3 regions of the Paenibacillus sp. Marseille-Q9583 genome follow, and region 2 is predicted to be linked to each of the others. Evidence: riboswitches for the same ligand, from Rfam matches in the RefSeq annotation. Region 2 holds a riboswitch; each other region holds the start of a gene.

Region 1 (7,291 bases), on a different contig from region 2:
GCCTTGAATAACCATTCCCGTAATATCCGGATCGGCCTCAGTAGCATTACTGCCTAGTGCCCATCCCCCGCCGTTGATCTCTCTGCCTAAAATGTAATCAATGAGCATCTCTCTAGTTGTCTGCGTCTTTACATCCTTAACCACTGGAATGTCGTAATGATTACTGTCCAGAGCGATCAGGGCAAACACAGGTCCATTAATGCCTTGCTTGATTACAGTATCAAAATCCGCGAGCGGTTCCAGTAGGTTATAACCCGCCACTTTATCAATATTTTTGCCGATTGAAGTTAATGCCAAAATAACTCTATCATATTCGGTATATTTTACGCTATGCAGCTTCCCAGCTTTTTCTTTAAGGATTGCTTCTACATTCGCATAGTACTTAGCGTAATAACTATCTGGAACCTTCACACCAGAACGTGCCAGCCCGAACACTGTCCAATCCCCGCCAACCGAGGAGATGACTGGGTTTGTTACTGTTTTTTGCAAAAAGGCTGCTGTGTTCTGAATATATGGACTAACTGCTTTGTCGCCACTCTTATAATCATGGGTTCTAGTAGCTACAACAGCTGCCATTTCTCTAGTTACAAGCTCTTTAGGCTTAAACTGATTATTATCACCTAACATAAGTCCGGTGGCAACAATGGTTTCCACATCTGCTTTTGCCCACGCAGACACAGTATTGAGATCTTTAATAGCTGTACCTGGCTTCGTAGCCGGGATTGATAAGGCTCTGACAATAATGGCTGCCATTTGTTCGCGAGTAATCTTGTCATTTGGCTTAAATTCATTGTTAAATCCTGTAATTAGCCCTGCTTTATGAGCAGCATTCACATATGGATAGAACCAATCTCCCAGAGCGACATCCTTGTAGGTAATTCCTTTGTCACTCTTGATATCCAGTTCCAATGCTGATACTAGGATCTTAGTAAATTCTGCTCTTGTAATATGATCTTTCGGATTCACCTGACCATTGTTACCTTGGATGTACCCTTTTACTGTAGCTGTTTCAATCGCTGAGAATGCCCAGGATGAGATCTTATCGACGTCTTTATACACTTGCTTGATATCATTAGGAGTCGCTGTTGGAGATGGACTCGGATTTGGATCAACGTTGGCATCTGGATTACTTCCTCCACCCGCACCTGGAATTCCACTTGGTTTAGGAGTGGCAGATGGGGTTGGAGTAGGGCTTGTAGTTGGTATTGGTGCATTTAAATCCGCACCCAAATTCGTAGTATATCGCCACTGAATTTTGTCCCCAGCACTTAGATTATATGAAGATGCACCATAATTAGGATATTTTCCATTTACATTATACATCCATCCACTACCGCTACCATGGTCAAATTCTCCATCACCAGCTATGGATTCAACATACACACTTCCAAATGTACTGTTCCAAGAATATCTATAGTCGATACCGCGGCTATCTAGTACTCTTTCGAATACAGACCACACTGTGTCACCAGATAGTAGCTCTACCTGTACAGATGGAATAACATATCCTTTCTTAATCGTAAGCTTATCCACGGATAGGGTTACGTATGGCTTAGATGGAGTGGTTCCTCCATCGCCGTTACCGTTACCGTTACCATTACCGTCACCACCAGGTGTTTGTACTGCAGTGGAGGAATACGCAATGTAATCAGTGAAATGATTGGTTTTTACGATTAAATCATTTCCACTATCATAGGCATACTCAGACTTACCGCTTGCTAAGCCTAAGTCATCACTTGCAAATTTTTGAATCGCATGAGGTGTGCCGTTTTGAATATAAGCAGCATCTTTTCCTTTAAGGTCCTTAAAGGTTAACGTAATAAATTGACTGAATTCTACTCTTGCGCTACCTCCCATGGAAAATGCTTGTACGATGCTATCAAGCTTCTTGTCCCCAGGAATAATTTGATTCAGACTATCTTTTAGTGCAGATTCTGTCCCTGTTGTAGGTGAAATCAATTCAACCTTTGAAGAATCTCCCTCTATAACCTGTGTACCCTTAGGGATGACTACAGATACGTCACCTTTGGTAACCTCTAATTTAGGCAGATTACTATTGCTAGGTAAATTAACACTTACCGTGGATTGCTTATATTTCGGGATTTGCACTGTAATTTCTTTGTTGCTATCCCCTGAATTTATCGGAAGAATATATTTATTATTATTTTGAAAAATGACAACTTTGGGTGTATCACCTGAGGGTAACTGTACTTCTATTTCTTTCGTTTCCTCTGGTTGCTGAATTACTATATTACTCATATCAAATAGACGGTTCTTATGATTGATCAGACGATCGTAAGCAATAAGTGCATACGTACCTTGATCCGTAGCCATTCCATCTACTTTTCCGGTTAGAATATGCTTAAATCCGCCATCCGGTCCAGCGAAGGTAAGCAACGCATCAATAAGCGAATTCCCTTTTTTCACAAACTTAGGGTCACTGTGTGGATCTACGCCTACGCCAGTTAAGGCTACTATTACCTGCGAGATACTTTCACTGCTTGTACTTCCCCAGCTTGTAAATCCGCCTTGATCATTTTGCGTACTCGATAACCAATTGATCGCCCGATCCACAGCAGCTTTTACATTTGGATTAGTTGCGTAATAAGGTGCAAGTGCTTGCATCGCCATCGCGGTCATATCAACGTCCGCTTTGGTTACTCCTAAAGCCCAGCCGCCGGCATCTGCTGCACCTTTTTTAACCTCTTTATCCAAGATGTACTGAACCAGATTTTCTCTTGTGCTTTGGTATATTACTCCCTTTTCATCAGGATTAGGGAATAATACCGGGATGTCGTAGTTATGACTATCTAAAGCAATTAGAGCAAAAATAGGACCATTATTCCCTTGCTTCTGAACATATTGATAGTCAGCGAGTGCATTGATTAGATCATAACCCGCAACATTCGTGATATCTTTCCCGATAGAGGTAAGTCCTAGAATCGCTCTGGAATGCTCTGTGCTTTTAAAAGCATCGAGTTTTCCATCTTTCATTAATTCTGTTACTTTCTTAGCTACATTGTTGTAATAGAGATCATAATAACCACTTGGTACTTCGTAGTTGGCACGTGCTAAAGATAAGATCGACCATTCCCCACTGCCAGTACCAAATGACGGATTCTTTACAGTTTTTAAAATATAGGCCAAGCTCTTATCTAACTGTTGTTTGACTCCAGTCGTAGCATTTATTTTGTAGGTAATTTGATAAGTTTGCGTTGCTCTATTTTCTGCTCCGTCTACTGCCGTTACGGTGATTACATTACCACCTGGGTTAAGAGAAACCTTATACTCACCATTTGTAGCAGATAGAGCGACTCCATTTAGCTTCACTACTGGAATGATACCGTCATATACATTATCTGTGACAGCTACTCTGAAACTTAAATCTTTATCGGATACTTCCTGTTTATCCTGCATACCACTTACAGTAATAATAGGTGGCTCAATATCTAAAGAATGGGTAAGCCCGACCAGTGCATGATCTACACTTAATTGAGAGCTTTCCATATTTTCTAGCACTGAATAAGCTTGGTAAACTGCTTTTTGTACTACTGTTTTGCCCAAAATACTATCTTTATTCGGATCACTGTTAATTTCTGCGATTTTGGCAGTTAATGCATCCTTATTGGCAAATGGAAATGGAGGTTCTCCCCAGCCACCAAGATCAGAACTATAGCCATAAGTGGTGAACTGTGTTCGGATGATGTCACCGTCTTGAGGGTGATAATCAGACATCCCGAACGGAGGAAATTCATTATTTACGGCATACATCCAACCCGACATGTGAGTGTAGTCAAACTGACTTAGCCACTCTTGGTCTGCTTTAGTTCTGACTGTATTCCCATCGGCTGAAATCATATCTAAAATATATTGCGGTATATTGACTTCACTTCTGCCACTATCTTTAACTTCAGATAAATAAAAACTACTAGCTATACTTCCAAAGTTTCTATAATTACCTTCTCCTAGCGCACGTGTTATTAGTGATGCGCCATTGTCCCCTTCGTAGAATGGAACTTTAATAGGATCCTTAATATATCCTTGACCCAATGTGAACTTCTCTACGGATACAGTGACATACCCTTTAAGTGTAGAGCTTGCTTCATTCGCATGAGCCGGGATTACACTTGTAGAGAACGTCGTGATAAATACAGCTACAATAAGTAACCAAGCTAAAAACTTATTTTTCTTCATGTTTCCATAACCCTTCCCTTCTCTTCCTATGTTAAAAAACAGAATAAACTTTCATAGCACTACAAAAAAACCACTCAACATAACGTCAAGAGGTTTAAGATAGTGAACCGCAACAATAGCAGGCATATACTATATCAAACACCTCTCTATCGCTCGTAGAGTTTAACGGTGTATCAGAAATAGGCAGATATTCTGGCTCAAGTATCATCACCCTTGCTACCTTCCCAGTTTCCCAGTGGTACCTTGCAAGGACTCCTCTTTCACAGCGGCGGGACCGCGCGGGATTCACACCCGCTTTCCATTTAACCAATCTATGATTGTATTTCCGAAACATTCATAATTGGCACCTATTGCTAATATTAATTTTTCCATGCTTCATCATATCTAATATATATGCTTTTGTCATGCAATATTTGTTTTTTGTATAACGGGTGGTTGGCGATAATCCTACTGAATATCAAATCATTTTAACCATAATATACTCTTTTTCTCTCAGCTCAAAACCATCCTCCAGTGACAAAGAGGCCAACTCAAAGATTCGATCATACTTTTTATTACGCGGGAGCCCTTCTTCCTCAGCCCAGCATGTATAAAGCTCAAACTCGGCGCCTGATACTCCATAATCTGTCATAAGCTTAAATAACTCCCGACAGCACTTGAGTGAGGCGTTATACGATCTCGGTAGAGTATCTTTTAGCTTAGGGGATACAGAGAAGCCGCCCCAATTCGGTGAAATCCGATACACATATGGACTCCGAAAATGCTTGCGAATCTCATCGTTCCAATACCCAAGTTCCTCTATAAAAATACCCGCTGCATCTTCTTCCGAGTCATATACAAGACAGTCCTCATCTCTTAAATGAGATAGATCTGCGATGTCATCCAAAGGAATTATACCTTGCAGGCGCAGAGCCTCTCTTTGTTTCTTATACTCCGGGGAATTTTTCACTTCATTATATGTCTTTGCTGACGGTACACTGCCTCTTTCTCCTAACGGAAGCTCTGTAGCTGAGCCTATGTAATGAAATCTGCTCACTGGATTGCTCTCCATAACTTTGGAATCACTGCAAATCACTAATTCATATATGAATTTACCACAAATTAGTAAGGTACTCGTTGAAATCATTCTATGTTAGGGTATTTGGTAAGCGTTTACAACGAATTCAAGGAGGTGTACGTGTTCATCTAAGCACCAAAGTACTAAGGAAGGTCAGGTTTAAGCATCCACAAAAATGATCTTACAAAGGAGAATTCAATGACTACTCGAATCCAGAAATCATTCTTATCATTGACCCTTGTCACCGCTCTTCTGCTCTCTTTGTTCTCATCCATTGCCGCCGCTGCCACTAAGGACGAGCAACAAGCTAAGGCAGCACCAAAGAGTAAGATCCAATCCTATGTAGACGATATGCAGCCCGGATGGAACCTTGGCAATACTCTAGATGCTACAGGTGAGGATGAAACCTCCTGGGGCAATCCGCGTGTGACCCAAGAACTGATTAAGAAAATCGCCGCACAAGGCTACAAAAGTATCCGGATTCCTATCACTTGGGATTCACACATAGGTGAAGCACCGAACTACACCATTGATCAAGCTTACCTCAACCGTGTCGAAGAAGTTGTAGGCTGGGCGCTAGACGCCAAGTTATATGTAATGATCAATGTCCATCACGACTCCTGGTTGTGGGTGAGTCATATGGAAGAGAAGCATGATGAGACGCTGGCGCGTTATAATGCAGCATGGACTCAAATTGCGGACCGCTTCAAGGATAAATCCGATAAGCTGATGTTCGAAAGCATTAATGAACCTCGTTTCACGGATGGCGGAAGTACGGATGAAGCGAAGATGGAACAAATGCTTGTAGAGCTCAACAATTCCTTCCATCAGATCGTTCGAAACTCAGGTGGAAAAAATGATGTCCGTCCGCTAGTGCTACCTTCATTAGAGACTTCTCCTACCCAACCTAGAATGGATCAGCTCTACAAGACAATTACAGCTCTTAACGATCCGAACATAATTGCGACCGTTCACTACTATGGCTTCTGGCCGTTCAGTGTGAATATCGCTGGTTACACCACGTTTGAAAAAGATACAAAAAACGATATCACCCAAACTTTTGATAACGTTTACAACACATTCGTAGCCAAAGGAATCCCTGTTATCGTTGGTGAGTTTGGACTGCTAGGATTCGATAAAGATACAGGTGTGATTGAACAAGGCGAGAAGCTGAAATTCTTCGAGTACCTTACCTATTATTTAAAAGAAAAGAAAATGACCTCCATGCTCTGGGATAATGGGCAACATTTCAACCGCAAAACGTATAAGTGGTCCGACTCCGAGCTGCAGGGTGTATTAATGTCTGGTCTGAAGGAACGTTCCTCCAGCACTGAAAGCGATCTGGTCTATCTAAAAAAAGGTGCAGCGATCAAAGACACCAAGGTGAAGCTGAACCTAAACGGCAATAAGCTAACCACGATTAGTGCGAATGGGAAGTATCTAACAAAGGGAAAAGATTACACCTTGAATGGCGAGGAGCTCACACTCAAAGCCAGCCAACTCAAAAAACTCACAGCTTCCCAAAAATACGGTGAAAATGCCGTGTTAACGCTGAAATTCAACAAAGGTGTTGCGTGGAGACTAAAGATCATCGTGAATGACACTGCCAAATTAAGTGATGCCAAAGGTACGACTGAATCGTTTGCGATTCCAACTACCTTTAATGGTAACCAGCTCGCCACGATGGAGGCTGTCTATACCGCTGGTGGCAATGCAGGCCCGCAAGACTGGACACCATTCAAGGAGTTCGGCAATACGTTCTCACCCTCTTATAACACGAAAGAAATCAAGCTGCTTCCAGCCTTCTTTAAAGATGTTAAAGATGGAGAGGTCATCTTGAAATTCCACTTCTGGAATGGTGATATCCTTACGTACAAGATCACGAAGAGTGGAACAAACGTTGTAGGAAAGTCTTATTAGCTTTCGCTGTATAATGTAAAAAGGAGTGTCCCTTCACGGGAACACTCCTTTTTACATCATACATATACTTCTTCATACGTCATCAACATCAAGCGATAGACCAGATATACTCCAAGATAA
Region 2 (7,291 bases):
ACGTTCCAGTAACGGCCCTTGCTCCTCCTTCTCCTTCACAGCAATACTTTCATCTGTCTGATACACTCTCAGTTCTACCGTAGAGAAGGATACATTCTGATTGATATAACGCATTCTACCTTTAATCTGCTCAATGCTTTCTTGAATCGAACCAAGCTCGTTCGCGAAGGCGACCAGATCAGTAGATTTCGTCGCTTTTTTCATAAACTCTGTATATTGTGCTTCCATTAGCTGCTTCGCCTTCAAACGCGACTCCAGATCAACATACTCTTCAGAGACATCCTGACCTTGAATGCTGCGCTGTAGAGATTCGTGTTTTACTTGTTCTAATTTATTCAGAAAAGGTGAGAATCCGGAGGCAGGCACCTTAAGGATAAACGTCCCGCCTTGCTCGTACTGCGACATGTTTTCGTTAAATTCAATAATATATCCATTAGCCATGGTTACTAAATTACGTATTTCAGTCTGAGCTTTTCCATAGTCTTCTACTTCCATATTAAGATTCGCTTTATAGATCAGCTTCTTGTTCAAGCCCGCTACTACATCGCTACCAGTAAATCCTGCACTTGTTTGATTCGTATTCTCTGGTGTGGAGCCCTTTACAGCCAAATTCTCGCTGCCACCTGCTTCTATCTCAGGCGCTGCCGCGGTACTCTGATCCGCAGATGAGTCTATCGAGTTTTGCGATTGTACCTCTACTGCTGCCTCATTACTCATACTACCATTTTGTTTTGCCGAACTATCTGCCGCTGAATTCCTATCCGCTGAGCCACAACCCGCCAAGATTACCGCAAGAATTAATAAACATAAGTAATGCAGACCCCATTTGCGCATTCTCATTCCTCCAAAAAATGTAGTAGATACCGCTTGCACGGATCATAATATCGTTACGGAATGTCTTGTTCTAAGCAGATCTCTTCCGCACTCTTTACTATGACGTTCCAAAACTTGGAAGGTTGCACTTAAAAATGGAATTGGAAACAATTTCTTTAGAATTAGGCTCTTTAAACAGAAAAAAAGCCGCATTTCTGCGACTCATTTAGTTGAAAGCAATAAATATTTTGTAGAATTTTTCATTATATTTTTATAAAGATTTGCATAGTTATAAAACATTTCTGTTATTGAATAACCCGTTTGCTTACATACACTTTATTTGGTACAATTACCACGTCTAGCCACACAGAAAACACCAAATACCCTCTATTCATAATGAATGAGGGCGCGGCATGGTTCTGTTCGGACAAGCTCCACCTTGCTGAACAGAGGATTTTTTAATGATGCTGTCTATCACTACAAGGGGAGGTGAACCCTCATGGCAAAAGACGTAATTTGCGAAGTTAACTCCTGCACCCACTGGGCAGAAGAGAACAAATGCAGTGCTGATTCTATCTTTGTAGCTTTCCACAGCTCCCAAGAACCTACACGTGCAGAAGAAACAGATTGCAAGACTTTCGAAAGCAAATAAGGTGATGATTTGAAGGGACCCTCCACGGTTCCTTCTTTTCTTTTCTCATTCTATCAAGAATGAGAATTATTATCAAGTGGCTGAAATAAAAAGCCAGGGAGAAATTCCCCGGCTATGATTTATTGTATACCTCTTATGTTATTTGGAAGCACTAACTCCTGCATTTTCTCTTGCAATAGCGGCAGCCTTTACCATGTTACGAAGTGCATCTTCCGTCTCCTGCCAGCCACGTGTCTTAAGACCGCAATCCGGATTAATCCAGAATTGTTCAGGATCAAGCACCCGCAGTGCACGATCAATATTAGCTGTCATCTCTTCTACTGCAGGAACCCGTGGACTATGGATATCATATACACCAAGACCAATTCCTTTATCATACGCCTGCTCCTCAAAGCTAACGATCAGTTCCCCATGGCTACGTGAAGTCTCAATAGAGATAACATCCGCATCCATCGCTGAAATGGAGTCTATCATGTCATTAAATTCGCTATAGCACATGTGGGTATGAATTTGTGTCGTAGCCTTCACATGATTCGTCGCGATACGGAACGACTTCACCGCCCAATTCAAGTATGCCTCATGATCTTCCGTCTTCAAAGGAAGTCCTTCACGGATAGCCGGTTCGTCTACTTGAATCATCTCTATGCCTGCATCCTCCAAAGCTTTAACTTCATGACGGAGCGCTAAGGCAATTTGATTCGCTACTGCTTCCCGACTAAGATCATCACGTACGAAAGACCAATTGAGAATCGTAACAGGACCAGTCAACATGCCTTTAACAGGAAGGGAAGTTAACGACTGAGCATAAACGCTTTCTTTTACAGTCATAGGCTGGATAAAAGCTATATCCGCATAAATAACCGGTGGCTTAACGCAGCGTGATCCGTAGGATTGAACCCAGCCATTACTAGTAAATAAGTAACCATCCAGCTTCTCCCCGAAAAACTCCACCATATCGGTTCTTTCGAACTCACCGTGCACGAGTACATCCAAACCCAGCTTTTCTTGGAAGGTGATTGCATCTGCAATCTGCTCACGAACGAACCCGTCGTAACGCTCTTGATTCCATACGCCTTTACGCCATTTCAACCTTGCCTGGCGCACTTCTACGGTCTGTGGAAAGCTTCCGATTGTTGTCGTTGGCAGAAGTGGCAGCTGCCACTTCTCCTGTTGCACCTTCAGGCGCTCAGCAAAAGGTAGGTTACGTTGGTCTGGTAAATCTGTAAGTCCGAGAACTTGCTCGGCCACATCCTTACGACCGCGTTCAGGAAGTGCACGGAAGGCAGTAAGGGCTTCACGACTGGCCGTCAACGCAGCAGCAGCTTCTGCTGTACCCTCTAAGGCTGCAGCAAGCAGGCCAAGCTCTCTAAGCTTCTCATCAGCAAAAGCTAAAGCGGCCTTGACGGTTGCCTTAAGCTTCACCTCACCCTGAACAGTAACCGGAACATGTAGTAAACTGCAAGAAGGCTGTAGAATAAGACGATCAAGCGGCACATGTACACTCAGCTTTTCGATCAGCTGCAGCTTAGCATCCAGATCCGAGCGCCAGATGTTGCGCCCGTCAATAATACCCGCTCCCAGCCACTTATCCTCAGGCCAGCCAAGACGTTCAATCGATGCCAGGTTCGTCCCACCATCATGGACAAAATCAAGACCTAAACCTTGTACCGGAAGCTTGAACAGTGCCTCCAGCGGTTCAGCAGCTTCAAAGTAAGTCTGCAGAATAATATTTAATCCAGGCACGGATTCAGCAATTTCAGTGTAAATCGAGTGAAGTAAGGATAATTCTGAATCATTTATTCCTGTAACAATCGCTGGCTCATCAATTTGTACCCAGCTTACTCCTTCTTGCTTCAGTTCCTGCAACAGCTGAACGTAAACCGGAAGAAACCGAGCAGCAATCTTCGCAATATCCGCAGATGCAAAACCTTTTGACAACTTAAGGAATGTATAAAGGCCTAAAACCACAGGCTTACCCTCAATTCCCGCTTGGGACTTGGCAAAACGATAAGCTGCCAGTGGCTTATTCTCGGTCAGACGCGGCGTTTGTGCACCGATCTCTGGAACGATGTAATGATAGTTCGTATTGAACCATTTAGTCATCTCGCAAGCGGTAGCCTCAGCATTTCCTCTAGCCATCGCAAAATAAAGATCAAGCCCAATATCGCCACCATCATACGCATAACGTGGAGGTACGATCCCGAACATTACAGCGGTATCTAGCACATGATCGTAGAACGTAAAATCATTTACCGGAATTAAATCAATTCCTGCCTCCTGCTGAGTCTTCAAATGCTGAAGCTGAATTCCTGTCATTTCAGTACGGAACGCTTCCTCATTTATTTTTCCCGCCCAGAAGGCTTCCAACGTTTTCTTCCACTCGCGGTTTTTTCCGATTCTTGGATAGCCAAGATTGCTTACTTTTACTTTGTTCGTCACTTTGCAGCTCCCCTTCTCCATCTTCTTATTTTGGACTCGATATCACTTGCATTCCTATAAAAAAGAGCGCCCTTCCCTAAAAAAGTCAAAGGGAAAGACGCCCATAATATACCTATGGTTAACGTCTAACACCTTCCTATCCTCCGTAGGTGAAGCAGTGCTGTTGAAACAGGCAGGTCTCCTGGCTAGCGGTGTCAGCATCCTAAGCAGTCTTCCCAGCAGTAGTAAATTGCCAGTGACATATGTTGCTATGGACTCTTCCGTTACAGTGGCGGGACCGCATCGGCTTCATACCGAATTTCCCTATTAAGCCTACCGAATTACTAATTTCCGGCAAGCACCTGTCTCCGTTATTTTCAAGCTAAAACGCCTTCGGCGTCCTTTTTAAGGACGGTAAGCGTTTATGCGAGAATGATAAGAAAGTATTTTGTGAAACTTATACTTTCTTATCATTTAATTGCTGAAATGCCTTCGGTGTCCTTATACGGACGGTAGGCGTTTATGCGAGAATTATAAGGATAAAGTGAGTGTCTTAATCTGATGTCATCATACGTGAAAGCCCCCGTCATCTGCAATAGATTACGGGGGCTTTTGTTATATCGATTCCTTATAACGGATTTAGAAAAACACGAAATATACTACTGCAGCAAGGACTATGCGATATATAGCAAATGGTAAAAGCTTAATCCGGTTGATCAATTTCAAGAAGAAACGCATCGATAATAGTGCAAATACAAAGGCACTGATAAAGCCTGCAATGAAGAACGGCAGGGCATCGATGGTGAAATATTGCCAGTTCTTCATCAGTGAGAGTAAACTGGCGCCTGCCATGATTGGAACAGCCATAATAAACGTGAAATCAGCAGCAGCACGATGACTCATACCCAGAAGAACACCACCAGAAATCGTCGACCCGGAACGAGAAAATCCCGGCCACAAGGAGAAGCACTGGACCAGACCAACACCTAGCGCCTGCTTATATGTAATCTGATCGACACTCTCCGTTTGAATCTTCTTTGGTCCGAATAGATCCGCAATAATCATTAATACAGCACCGACTACTAGACCGATTAACACGGTGGATGTAGAGAATAAATGCTCGTCAATATAATCATTAAACAGAACGCCCAGCACGCCTGCTGGCACTAAACCTACAAGCACCTGTGTAAGCTTAAGGTGGCCGCCTTTTTCAAGTTGTGGTTGCTCCTCAGTTACAGGGTCCAACTGCTTGCGGCTGAAGCGCTTTAAGCCCAGCAATTCAATGAACCTATTTCTAAAAATAACTACAACTGCTAGTATTGACCCCAGCTGTATAACCACTTTGAACGTATTGGCCGTATATTGCCCAAATAACTCTGTCGATTTTAACCACATATCATCAACAATAATCATATGACCTGTGGAGGATACCGGAGCAAATTCAGTTAATCCTTCAACAATGCCCAAAATTATAGCTTTAATAATCGTTAATAGCTCCATTTGTTCTCCTCCTTTTAATCATAACTTTTATCTATAAGTCCTTCTCGGTTCAACCTTCGGTTTTCATTTTCCGGCTGCGCTTGCGGAAGAACAAATACCCAAGGATCACTACTCCACCTGCAAGAAGCACGTACACTACGTTGGAGTACATATCCATATACATAGCGATGTCTTCCCAGGACTCACCCAAAGCCGCACCAATAAGCACGAGCAGTAAATTCCATCCCAGCGTACCAATCGTTGTGAAGATCATAAACACTCCAAATTTCATGCCTGACATCCCTGCAGGGATCGAAATCAAACTACGCACTAGTGGAACCATCCGACAAAATAATACGGTCCAATAACCATATTTGTCAAACCAAGCGTCAGCCTTGTGGATGTCTTTTTTGCTGATCCGGAGCAGGCCGCCCCAGCGTTCAACGATCTTTTCCAAGCGATTTACATCGAGCAAACGACCGATATAATAGAGAATCACTGCACCCAGCAGTGAGCCAAGCGTAGCAGCAATAATTACACCAGGAATGGTCAAATTCGTTGTGGTTGTCATGAATCCGCCAAAAGGAAGGATCACTTCGGAAGGAATCGGTGGAAATATATTTTCAAAAGCGAGCATCAGGAAAATACCAAAGTAACCAAACTGTTCCATAAAATCTGTAATCCATGCTTGCATTTCGTAACCCCCATTATTCAGATCAAGTTCTTCTTCAAGTTGCGTAAATAACGGCTGCGAATAAAAAAGAAGTAAAGTCCCTGGACAGCCAAATATCCCAATAACACCGCCCCGGTCTCCACAGCAATTGATAAGTAAAACAACCGCTGAAGCGCAATAAAGGCAAACACACTATGCAAAATGGCCACCCCAACCGGAACAAAAAACAACAACGACAATTGTATCGTTACAATTCGGTTTAGCTCTTGATCTGTAAGTCCCATTTTGGACAATGTAGAATATTGATGACGATCATGATCTAGATCTGTATACAACCGGAAGTAAAGGAAGCTGCCTGCTGCAATAAAAAAGACAGTACCTACCAATAAAGAAGCGAACAGCATCGTATTGTACAGTGTTCTCTGTATTTCAAACAGCGTGCCGCTAACAACAATCGCGTATGGCGAGTTACTTTCATAGGCCCGTTTGCCTTTATGGGCAAGATCTGCCGCTATACCTACTGTTCGCGGGAAGTCATCCATGTAAAATCCTGTATACAAATCGGTCTGTACGGGATGAATAGCCTTGTAAAGCTCATCGCTAATCACAACACCACTGAAATCTCCCCCATCCCTTCCATCCAGCTCCGGCAATAGATATTCGGCAATCGGAACATGCTGGGTATAACCCATTTCTCGAATGGAAAGACCTTGCTTCAAGGTGTATATCGGCTTTACTCTACCCGCTTGCAGACTCCGGTCTCGTTGCGAACCGATCATCACCAATCCTTCATCTCCACTTAGAGGCTGCTCATCCGTCGTAAACCCAGCATGAAGCAGAGCAAGCTTATAATCACTGTAAGCAATCAAGGGAAGCCTTAACGTGCGATCTGGCCCGGTTTGAGATTCCACCTCTGCGTATTTAATCGGAATACTAAGTGTCTCATAGGGTAAACCGAGCGTTGTAAGCTCTTCCTTAATTTCGTCCATATGCTGATCAAAAGGATCCTGCAATTGATTGCCTTTGGCTACATAACCAACTGCTGCGGGATAGTCCAATTTCAACTCTCTGGAAAGCGTATGGATCGATGCGAATACTCCCACTGAAGTAAAAGATACTGCGGATACAATCGTCACCATAAAAAACATTCGGGCATTCTCTTTCCAGCGGTAAGACAAGCCCGATAAAGTAATGATATTCGTGCGGTTCCAATACAGGCGCCGGATCGCCTTAAGTAGTTTAACAGTGTAAATACT
Region 3 (7,291 bases), on a different contig from region 2:
GCCTATGAGATCGTCAGCAGGCACGGCGGCAGAATCGTGGTAACCAGCACCCTCCATCAAGGAAGTACCTTCACGGTTATCCTTCCTGAAACACAACGAATCCTTAGGCAACCACTTTGAAAAATGGAGGTTTTACTATGTTTACTGAAGTCTTTAACCACATCCATCCCATTGTCGTACATTTCCCTATCGCTCTGATCATCATCGGATTTGGGCATGATTTGGTGGTGGCCCTGAAAAAACGTTCTTTGAATCCTGCAGGTGGGTTATGGATGTGGCTTCTTGCTGCAGCGGGATCCTGGGTCGCAATAGCGACCGGACCAGATGATGATGCCCGCGGTGTGACTTCATTCATAGAGCCCCACGAGATGCTCGCCACCTTAACCGCTTGGGTAGTTTCTCTGATCGTTGTATGGAGATTGCTGATGTACTGGAAGGGCAAACATACTTTTAAAAAAGTTCCACTGGTGCTGTACTTGGTCGTCTCGCTTACTTCCTGCGGACTTGTGCTGGGAACCGGATATTACGGCGGCAAAATGGTGTATTCAGATGGCGTAGGCGTATCGACCAACGGAGCTCCGGTCAATCCCCCTGTGCAAGGTAATCACAAGTAATCAAATCAAAGGAGCCGATGCTCTCCTGAAAAAGGGAGCCCCGGCTTCTTTTGATTATCCACCTGCTTAGACAAACTTTACTTTTCTTTTTCGGTCGAGTAGATGCTTATAGCGTTTTGACAGATATTGAATTTGAGCTCCGAAGCCTGCTCTCATGTCCTGCCAAACCTGCAAGAAGCCGTCCTCCGGAGCATCGGTGACTCCACCTTAGGAACCCGCCATGAAGTGCAGGAAAAGGCCGAAATAACCACTTTACTTGAGTAAAGGTTAGAAGATCGGTTTACTCCATAAAAAAGCACGGTCCCCGAAATCCCGGAAGGCCGCGCCATGATTGAATTGTTAAGAATGCTGGTGAAGGGAATTGAACCCCCGGCCTACGCATTACGAGTGCGTTGCTCTACCCCTGAGCTACACCAGCTTAAGGCTGATTTTTCTGTCAAACAAAAAACATTATACAACTTTCAGCCAGAAACGCAAGCCTGTTTCTCCCTATTTCCCTACTCTCCCGAACTGCTATTCCACCTGTAGTTTACGCTCCACAGACTCCAGCTTTCCACGGCTAGTGGAGGGTTTATCGCGGCGGTCGTCTATTTTAAGTGAAGTAGAGACACGCTCTGCACCTGCGGCAAAAGGAGACTCGTGCAGCGCTTCGACTGCAGCAAAAATACGCTGAAGAGGCCCCTCGATGATTGTACCCATGGATGTAAGCTCATAAGTAATCCCTTCTACCGTCTTCAGCACTCGCTGCATATCCGCAACATAGCTGCTAAGGCTCGTACTGCCTGTTCCAATCGGAATAACGGTTACTTCAGCAATAGGCATGAGAATGCCTCCTCGGAATTTTATAATATGCGTCTCCTTCTATTGTAACAACTCCTCCCCTCTCCCACAAATGATCTCAGCTTTATTATGCCCCTTCTTTTTCCCTAAAAAATTCTCCGAAATATGACTTTCGCCACAAGTATTTTTTCTTACATGTATTCTAGGGTCATCTGCACTACATTTATGGACTCTTTGTGGCATTTTTTCGGACAATTTATGAATCATTTTTCATATGCCTGTGGATCAATTGTGGATTACTTATGGACAGCCTGTGGATCATTTGTGGAGTACTTTTGAAGAACCCGCTCCCCGCGCGGGTTTTCTAAAAAACTGTTTACAAACACAACATCTTGGGTTATTTTTATCTAACGACAACAAAATATAGTGGAGACAGGCGCTTTAATCCTTTATCGGAATTAGAGCTTAATAGGGAAGTACGGTGAAAATCCGTTGCGGTCCCGCCACTGTAACCGGATGCCCCTTACAAGCTTTTAGAAGCTTAAGATGGGCAGATCTCCTGGCAAAAGCCACTGAGGGGTAAGAGCCCCCTTGGGAAGGCGCTGAGAGGTCCTACGGAAGCCAGGAGACCTGCCTGTTTCGACGACACCAACTATGAGTGCCTGCGAGGAACAGGAACGGTGTCCGCATGCGGTCATCTTCTTAGAGACCACTGCAAATATCTGTGTGGATATTTACATAACGCATCGGGCATTTTCTGCCATCCTCGCTAGAGGATGCTTTTTTTATGAGATCACAATGAATATACGGCCGCTTACGCGGCCCCACTTCTTAATGATAGGACGATAGACTGAGAGGAGAGCTATACAATGACGTTGTTGGAGAGACAATTTAACGGTACAACAAATGCACGAGAAGTTCTTTTAGAAGAGCTCATTGATTTAGGACGCGATATTATCGACAGCCGGGATTTGGACTTGCTGCGCGAGAATGCCAATTTGAACGGAGAGAGTTTCTCCGGTAAAATGAGCAAGTTCGGCAGTGAATATTCAAAATGGTACGCCCGCAACTTTACGATGCCGCCGCAACTAGTGCAAGCCATTGATGACAATGTCGTCTATGTGCATGATCTGGATCAATACGCAATCGGAACGACTAACTGCATTTTTATCCCGTTTGATAAGCTTCTCCGCGAAGGCTTCAACACCGGCAATGGCAGTGTACGTCCTCCGAACTCCATAATGACAGCTATGTCACTGGTAGCAATTATTTTTCAATCCCAGCAAAACGCTCAATATGGCGGCGTATCCGCCAATAAGCTCGACTATGATCTGGCACCTTATGTAACCAAATCCTTCGCTAAGCTGTTCCGCAAGGGTCTGGATTATTTTGATGAGGGACAAGCTAATGAATCTTTGGGCGAGATTACAATGAGCCGTACCGATCTGGCGGAGTTATATCCAAAAGCGTTCCGTTTTGCACTAAAGGAAACCGAAATCGAAACCCTGCAAGCGGCTGAAAGTATGGTACATAATCTCAACACCATGTCCAGCCGGTCCGGTGGGCAAATTCCGTTTACCAGCATCAATTATGGTACTTGTACTTCACCAGAAGGTCAGCTTGTGATCAGCTCCCTGCTAACAGCAACGATGAACGGACTTGGCAGCGGAGAAACACCTGTGTTCCCGATTCAAATCTTCAAATGCAAGCAAGGAGTCAATCAACAGCAAGGCGATCCTAACTATGAATTGTTCCTAAAAGCGGCGGAATGTTCTGCACGCAGACTATATCCGAACTTCGCTAATCTGGACGCTCCGCTCAACTTGCAGTATTATGATCCAAGTGATCCTGATACGGAATTTGCTACAATGGGCTGCCGCACCCGAGTGCTCGGTGACCGTTTTGGGCGTAATCATTGCTCCGGGAAGGGCAACCTTTCCTTTAATACACTGAATCTGGTTCGGCTCGGTCTGGCACACGGCACAGTAACAGGCCGACGTACCGTCGCAGATGAAGCTGGCTTCTATGAGGATCTAAACCACTATATGGATATTGCGCTGGAAGGACTGCTTCATCGGTTCCACATCCAAAGCGCGCAAAAAGCTAAAGCATCCGATTTCATGATGCGAGAAGGCGTCTGGGAAGGCGGCGAAAATCTCGCTCCTGAAGACTCTGTAGGCGAACTGCTGAAACATGGTAGTCTGTCGCTTGGCTTCATCGGTATGGCGGAATGCATGAAAGCCATGTACGGCAAACACCATGGCGAGGATATGGAAGTCCATGCCAAGGCTGTGGCTATCGTGCGTCACATGCGGGAGTATTGCGACCTTAAAAGTGAGGAACTTAATCTCAACATTACCTTGTTCGCAACACCAGCAGAGGGCCTGTCCGGCAAATTCACCAAGATTGATCGCAAGGTACTGGGTTCTATTCCGGGCGTAACTGACCGTGAGTATTATACGAACTCTTTCCACATCCCTGTATACTACGATCTAGGTGCTGCTCAGAAGATCAGCTTGGAAGCTCATTTCCATGAATACTGCAATGCCGGGGCTATTTCTTATGTCGAATTAAATGGCAATGCCCGCAGCAATCCATCTGCTTTTATCAAAATCATTAAATATGCACTAGAACAACAGGTCAGCTACTTCAGCATTAACCATCCGATTGACCGCTGCTCCAGCTGCGGATACGAAGGCGTAATTGGGACAAACTGTCCTTCCTGCAACGCACATGAGAATGACGTGCACATCCGTCGTTTGCGCAGAGTTACAGGTTATTTAACTGGCGACTATCAGACCCGCTTCAATGCCGCCAAACAAGCCGAAGTACGGGATCGCGTTAAGCATCTATGAATATTTGCGGATACTATCCGGAGTCGATTAACGAGGGAGAGGGCATGCGGGCCGTCCTCTTCATCAGCGGCTGCCGCCATCGTTGCCCGGGATGCTTTAATCCCGAGACATGGAACTTTAAATATGGAGAAGTCTTCACCTTAGAACGTCAACATGAAATCATTGCAGAAATCGCCGCTAACCCTTTGCTGGATGGTCTAACACTGGCAGGCGGCGATCCTTTTTTCTCTGCAGAAGAGGTAGTTGGGTTCATTCATGAGCTTCGCGCCGTGCTCCCTGACTTCCCCATCTGGATTTACAGTGGTTATACGTATGAGGAACTAACCGCCCTTCCCGGTTCGCCGGAGTGGAATCTACTTACACAGTGTCAGGTATTAATAGATGGACGTTTTATAGAAGAATTGAAAGATACCACACTTCCTTACCGAGGAAGCTCTAACCAACGCATAATCGACATTCCGGCCAGTACGAACGGCTCGGAGGTCTTTCTGTGGCAGCCTACTGCGCTATAATATATCAATTTTTGATATTCAAAATTAACCCAAAATAAGAAGGGATGAAATAACCATGCCGCAATTCGTAGTAAAACCAGACAATCGCCAACTAGCTTTTGATGAGAAGCGCCTTTCCGTATACGCCGACCGTATCTTGGAAGGTCTTGATCAACTAAATAAAGAAACATTGCTGCGGGGAGTAATTTCCAAACTGCGTCGTGACTCCGTAAGCGGAGAAGAAATTAGCAATGCCTTCACTATGAGTGCTCTAGAGCTTGTAACGAAAGAAGAGCCTACTTGGAAGTTTGCAGCTGCCCGTGCCCTTCTGACTACCCTTTATAAAAAAGCAGCCGTTCATCGCCGCTATAAAGCTTATCCAGAAGAGCCTTACGGTGAGCTGTACCCGCTAATTACGGATCTCGTAAAAAAAGGAATCTATCGTGAAGAGCTTCTAAGTCATTACACCAAAGAACAAATTATCGAACTAGGTGGGTGTATCGATTATACACGCGATCTTTTGTTTGACTATATCGGTCTGCTTACGCTATCTGACCGTTATTTGGCGCATGATTTTGACGGACGTGTAATGGAGCTTCCACAAGAACGTTATATGATTATTGCTATGTACCTGATGCACCGTGAACCAGCTGAGAAACGTCTTGAGCTTGTAAAAGAAGCCTACTGGGCTATGAGCAACATCTACATGACTGCTGCTACCCCTACAATGTCCAATGCCGGCAAAAAGGTCGCTGGACAGCTATCCAGCTGCTTCATTGATACGGTAGACGATTCCCTAGAGGGTATCTTTGACTCTAATACAGACGTAGCGCGCCTCAGCAAAATGGGCGGCGGTATCGGCGTCTACCTTGGTAAAGTTCGGGCACGGGGTTCGGATATCCGTGGCCATAAGAACACTAGCTCCGGCGTAATTCCTTGGATTCGCCAATTGAACAATACAGCAGTCAGTGTAGACCAGCTCGGAACACGTAAAGGTGCTGTCGCTGTCTACCTTGATGTATTCCATAAAGATATTCTCGCTTTCCTCGATCTTAAACTAAATAATGGTGACGAGCGTATGCGTGCACATGACGTATTCCACGGTGTAACCCTGCCGGACTTGTTCATGGAAGCCGTTGAATCACGCAGCCACTGGAACCTCTTCTGCCCTCATGAAGTAAAGAAGGTTATGGGCTGGACGGATGAGAATGGTCGTCCGCTTGGTCTGGAAGACTTCTACGATGAAGAGCTTGGTAAAGGCACTTTCCGTGAAAAATATGCTGAAGCTACAGCCAATTTGGAATTGTCCCGCATTACCGTTCCTGCGATCGACATCATGAAACGGATTATGAAATCACAGCTTGAAACAGGTACTCCGTATATGTTCTATCGTGATACGGTTAACCGGACGAACCCGAACCGTCACCAAGGTATGGTCTTCTCTTCCAACCTGTGCACAGAAATTATGCAGAATCAATCCGCTACCGTTATTGAACAGGAAGAATTAGTAACCAAAGATGGCAAGACCCGGATTGTGATCTCCAAAATCCCTGGCGATTTCGTAGTCTGCAACCTGAATTCGATTCACTTGGCACGTGCGATTCCAGCTGGTGTGCTGGAAAGACTTGTACCTATCCAAGTACGTATGCTGGACAACGTAATCGACATTAATAATATTGAAGTTCTGCAAGCACAATATACGAACAGCCAATACCGCGCAGTGGGTCTCGGCACATTCGGCTTGCATCACCTATTGGCACTCAAGGGCATTCGTTGGGAATCTGATGAAGCCGTAGAATATAACAACCATTTGTATGAACACATCAACTACCTGTTGGTACGTTCGAGCATGGAGCTTGCCCGTGAAAAAGGCCGATATCCGAAGTTCGCCGGTTCCGATTGGGAGACAGGTGCATACTTTACTTCACGTGGCTACGTTAGCGGTGAACAAGAAGGTAAATATGTAACCACTGAACAATGGCGCGAGCTGCAAGAAGAAGTGGCTAAAGACGGTGTTCGTAACGCATGGATGTTTGCGATTGCACCGAACGGCTCCACATCGATTATTGCCGGCTCTACAGCCAGCATTGATCCTTTGTATGAATTGCTTTCCTATGAAGAGAAAACAACTTACAAGATCGCTAACCCAGCACCCGATCTGTCCGACAAGACGATTTGGTACTATAAAACTGCGTTTACAATTGACCAAAACTGGTCGATCCGCATGGCTTCTGCTCGTCAGCGTCACGTCGATCAAGGCCAAAGCTTCAACCTGTATGTTCGTCCTGACATCAAGGCTACCGAGTTCCTTGAGCTGCATCTGAACGCCTGGAAGGGCGGATTGAAATCAACTTATTATGTGCGTAGCCGTGCTTTGACAATAGAAGAGTGTGATTCTTGCGCTAGCTAATTATCTTAGTGCCCTGAATAGAAAAACGATGATGAATTTCGTAACTGCGAGGAATGTTTGGGCTTCCGGCCGCTGTTGTCATCAGATGTCTTGATCTTCACCGCTATTAGCGGATGACATCCGATGACAAAGGCGGTCGCT

Evidence for each region. A riboswitch is a leader RNA that binds a small molecule or an ion and turns the genes downstream of it on or off. The one in region 2 is predicted to bind cobalamin.
Region 1: linked by a shared signal. The riboswitch ahead of ACWNM1_RS03135 (S-layer homology domain-containing protein) and the one ahead of metE (5-methyltetrahydropteroyltriglutamate--homocysteine S-methyltransferase) in region 2 are both predicted to bind cobalamin.
Region 3: linked by a shared signal. The riboswitch ahead of ACWNM1_RS18375 (anaerobic ribonucleoside triphosphate reductase) and the one ahead of metE (5-methyltetrahydropteroyltriglutamate--homocysteine S-methyltransferase) in region 2 are both predicted to bind cobalamin.

The regions. Positions count from the first base shown of each region.
Region 1 covers NZ_CDRJTB010000003.1:121,969-129,259, reverse strand. The annotation lists gene ACWNM1_RS03135 (S-layer homology domain-containing protein) at 1-4,194, opposite strand, end outside; cobalamin riboswitch at 4,360-4,560, opposite strand; gene ACWNM1_RS03130 (hypothetical protein) at 4,652-5,230, opposite strand; gene ACWNM1_RS03125 (cellulase family glycosylhydrolase) at 5,450-7,171, shown strand; gene ACWNM1_RS03120 (transposase) at 7,228-7,291, opposite strand, start outside.
Region 2 covers NZ_CDRJTB010000048.1:18,514-25,804, forward strand. The annotation lists gene ACWNM1_RS20200 (DUF4349 domain-containing protein) at 1-834, opposite strand, end outside; gene ACWNM1_RS20205 (DUF1540 domain-containing protein) at 1,313-1,465, shown strand; gene metE (5-methyltetrahydropteroyltriglutamate--homocysteine S-methyltransferase) at 1,604-3,904, opposite strand; cobalamin riboswitch at 4,059-4,264, opposite strand; gene ACWNM1_RS20215 (undecaprenyl-diphosphate phosphatase) at 4,523-5,383, opposite strand; gene ACWNM1_RS20220 (DedA family protein) at 5,433-6,056, opposite strand; gene ACWNM1_RS20225 (ABC transporter permease) at 6,074-7,291, opposite strand, start outside.
Region 3 covers NZ_CDRJTB010000041.1:5,257-12,547, forward strand. The annotation lists gene ACWNM1_RS18355 (sensor histidine kinase) at 1-120, shown strand, start outside; gene ACWNM1_RS18360 (DUF2231 domain-containing protein) at 138-614, shown strand; tRNA gene ACWNM1_RS18365 (tRNA-Thr) at 961-1,032, opposite strand; gene ACWNM1_RS18370 (MTH1187 family thiamine-binding protein) at 1,128-1,436, opposite strand; cobalamin riboswitch at 1,812-2,046, shown strand; gene ACWNM1_RS18375 (anaerobic ribonucleoside triphosphate reductase) at 2,264-4,249, shown strand; gene nrdG (anaerobic ribonucleoside-triphosphate reductase activating protein) at 4,246-4,761, shown strand; gene ACWNM1_RS18385 (ribonucleoside-diphosphate reductase subunit alpha) at 4,817-7,150, shown strand.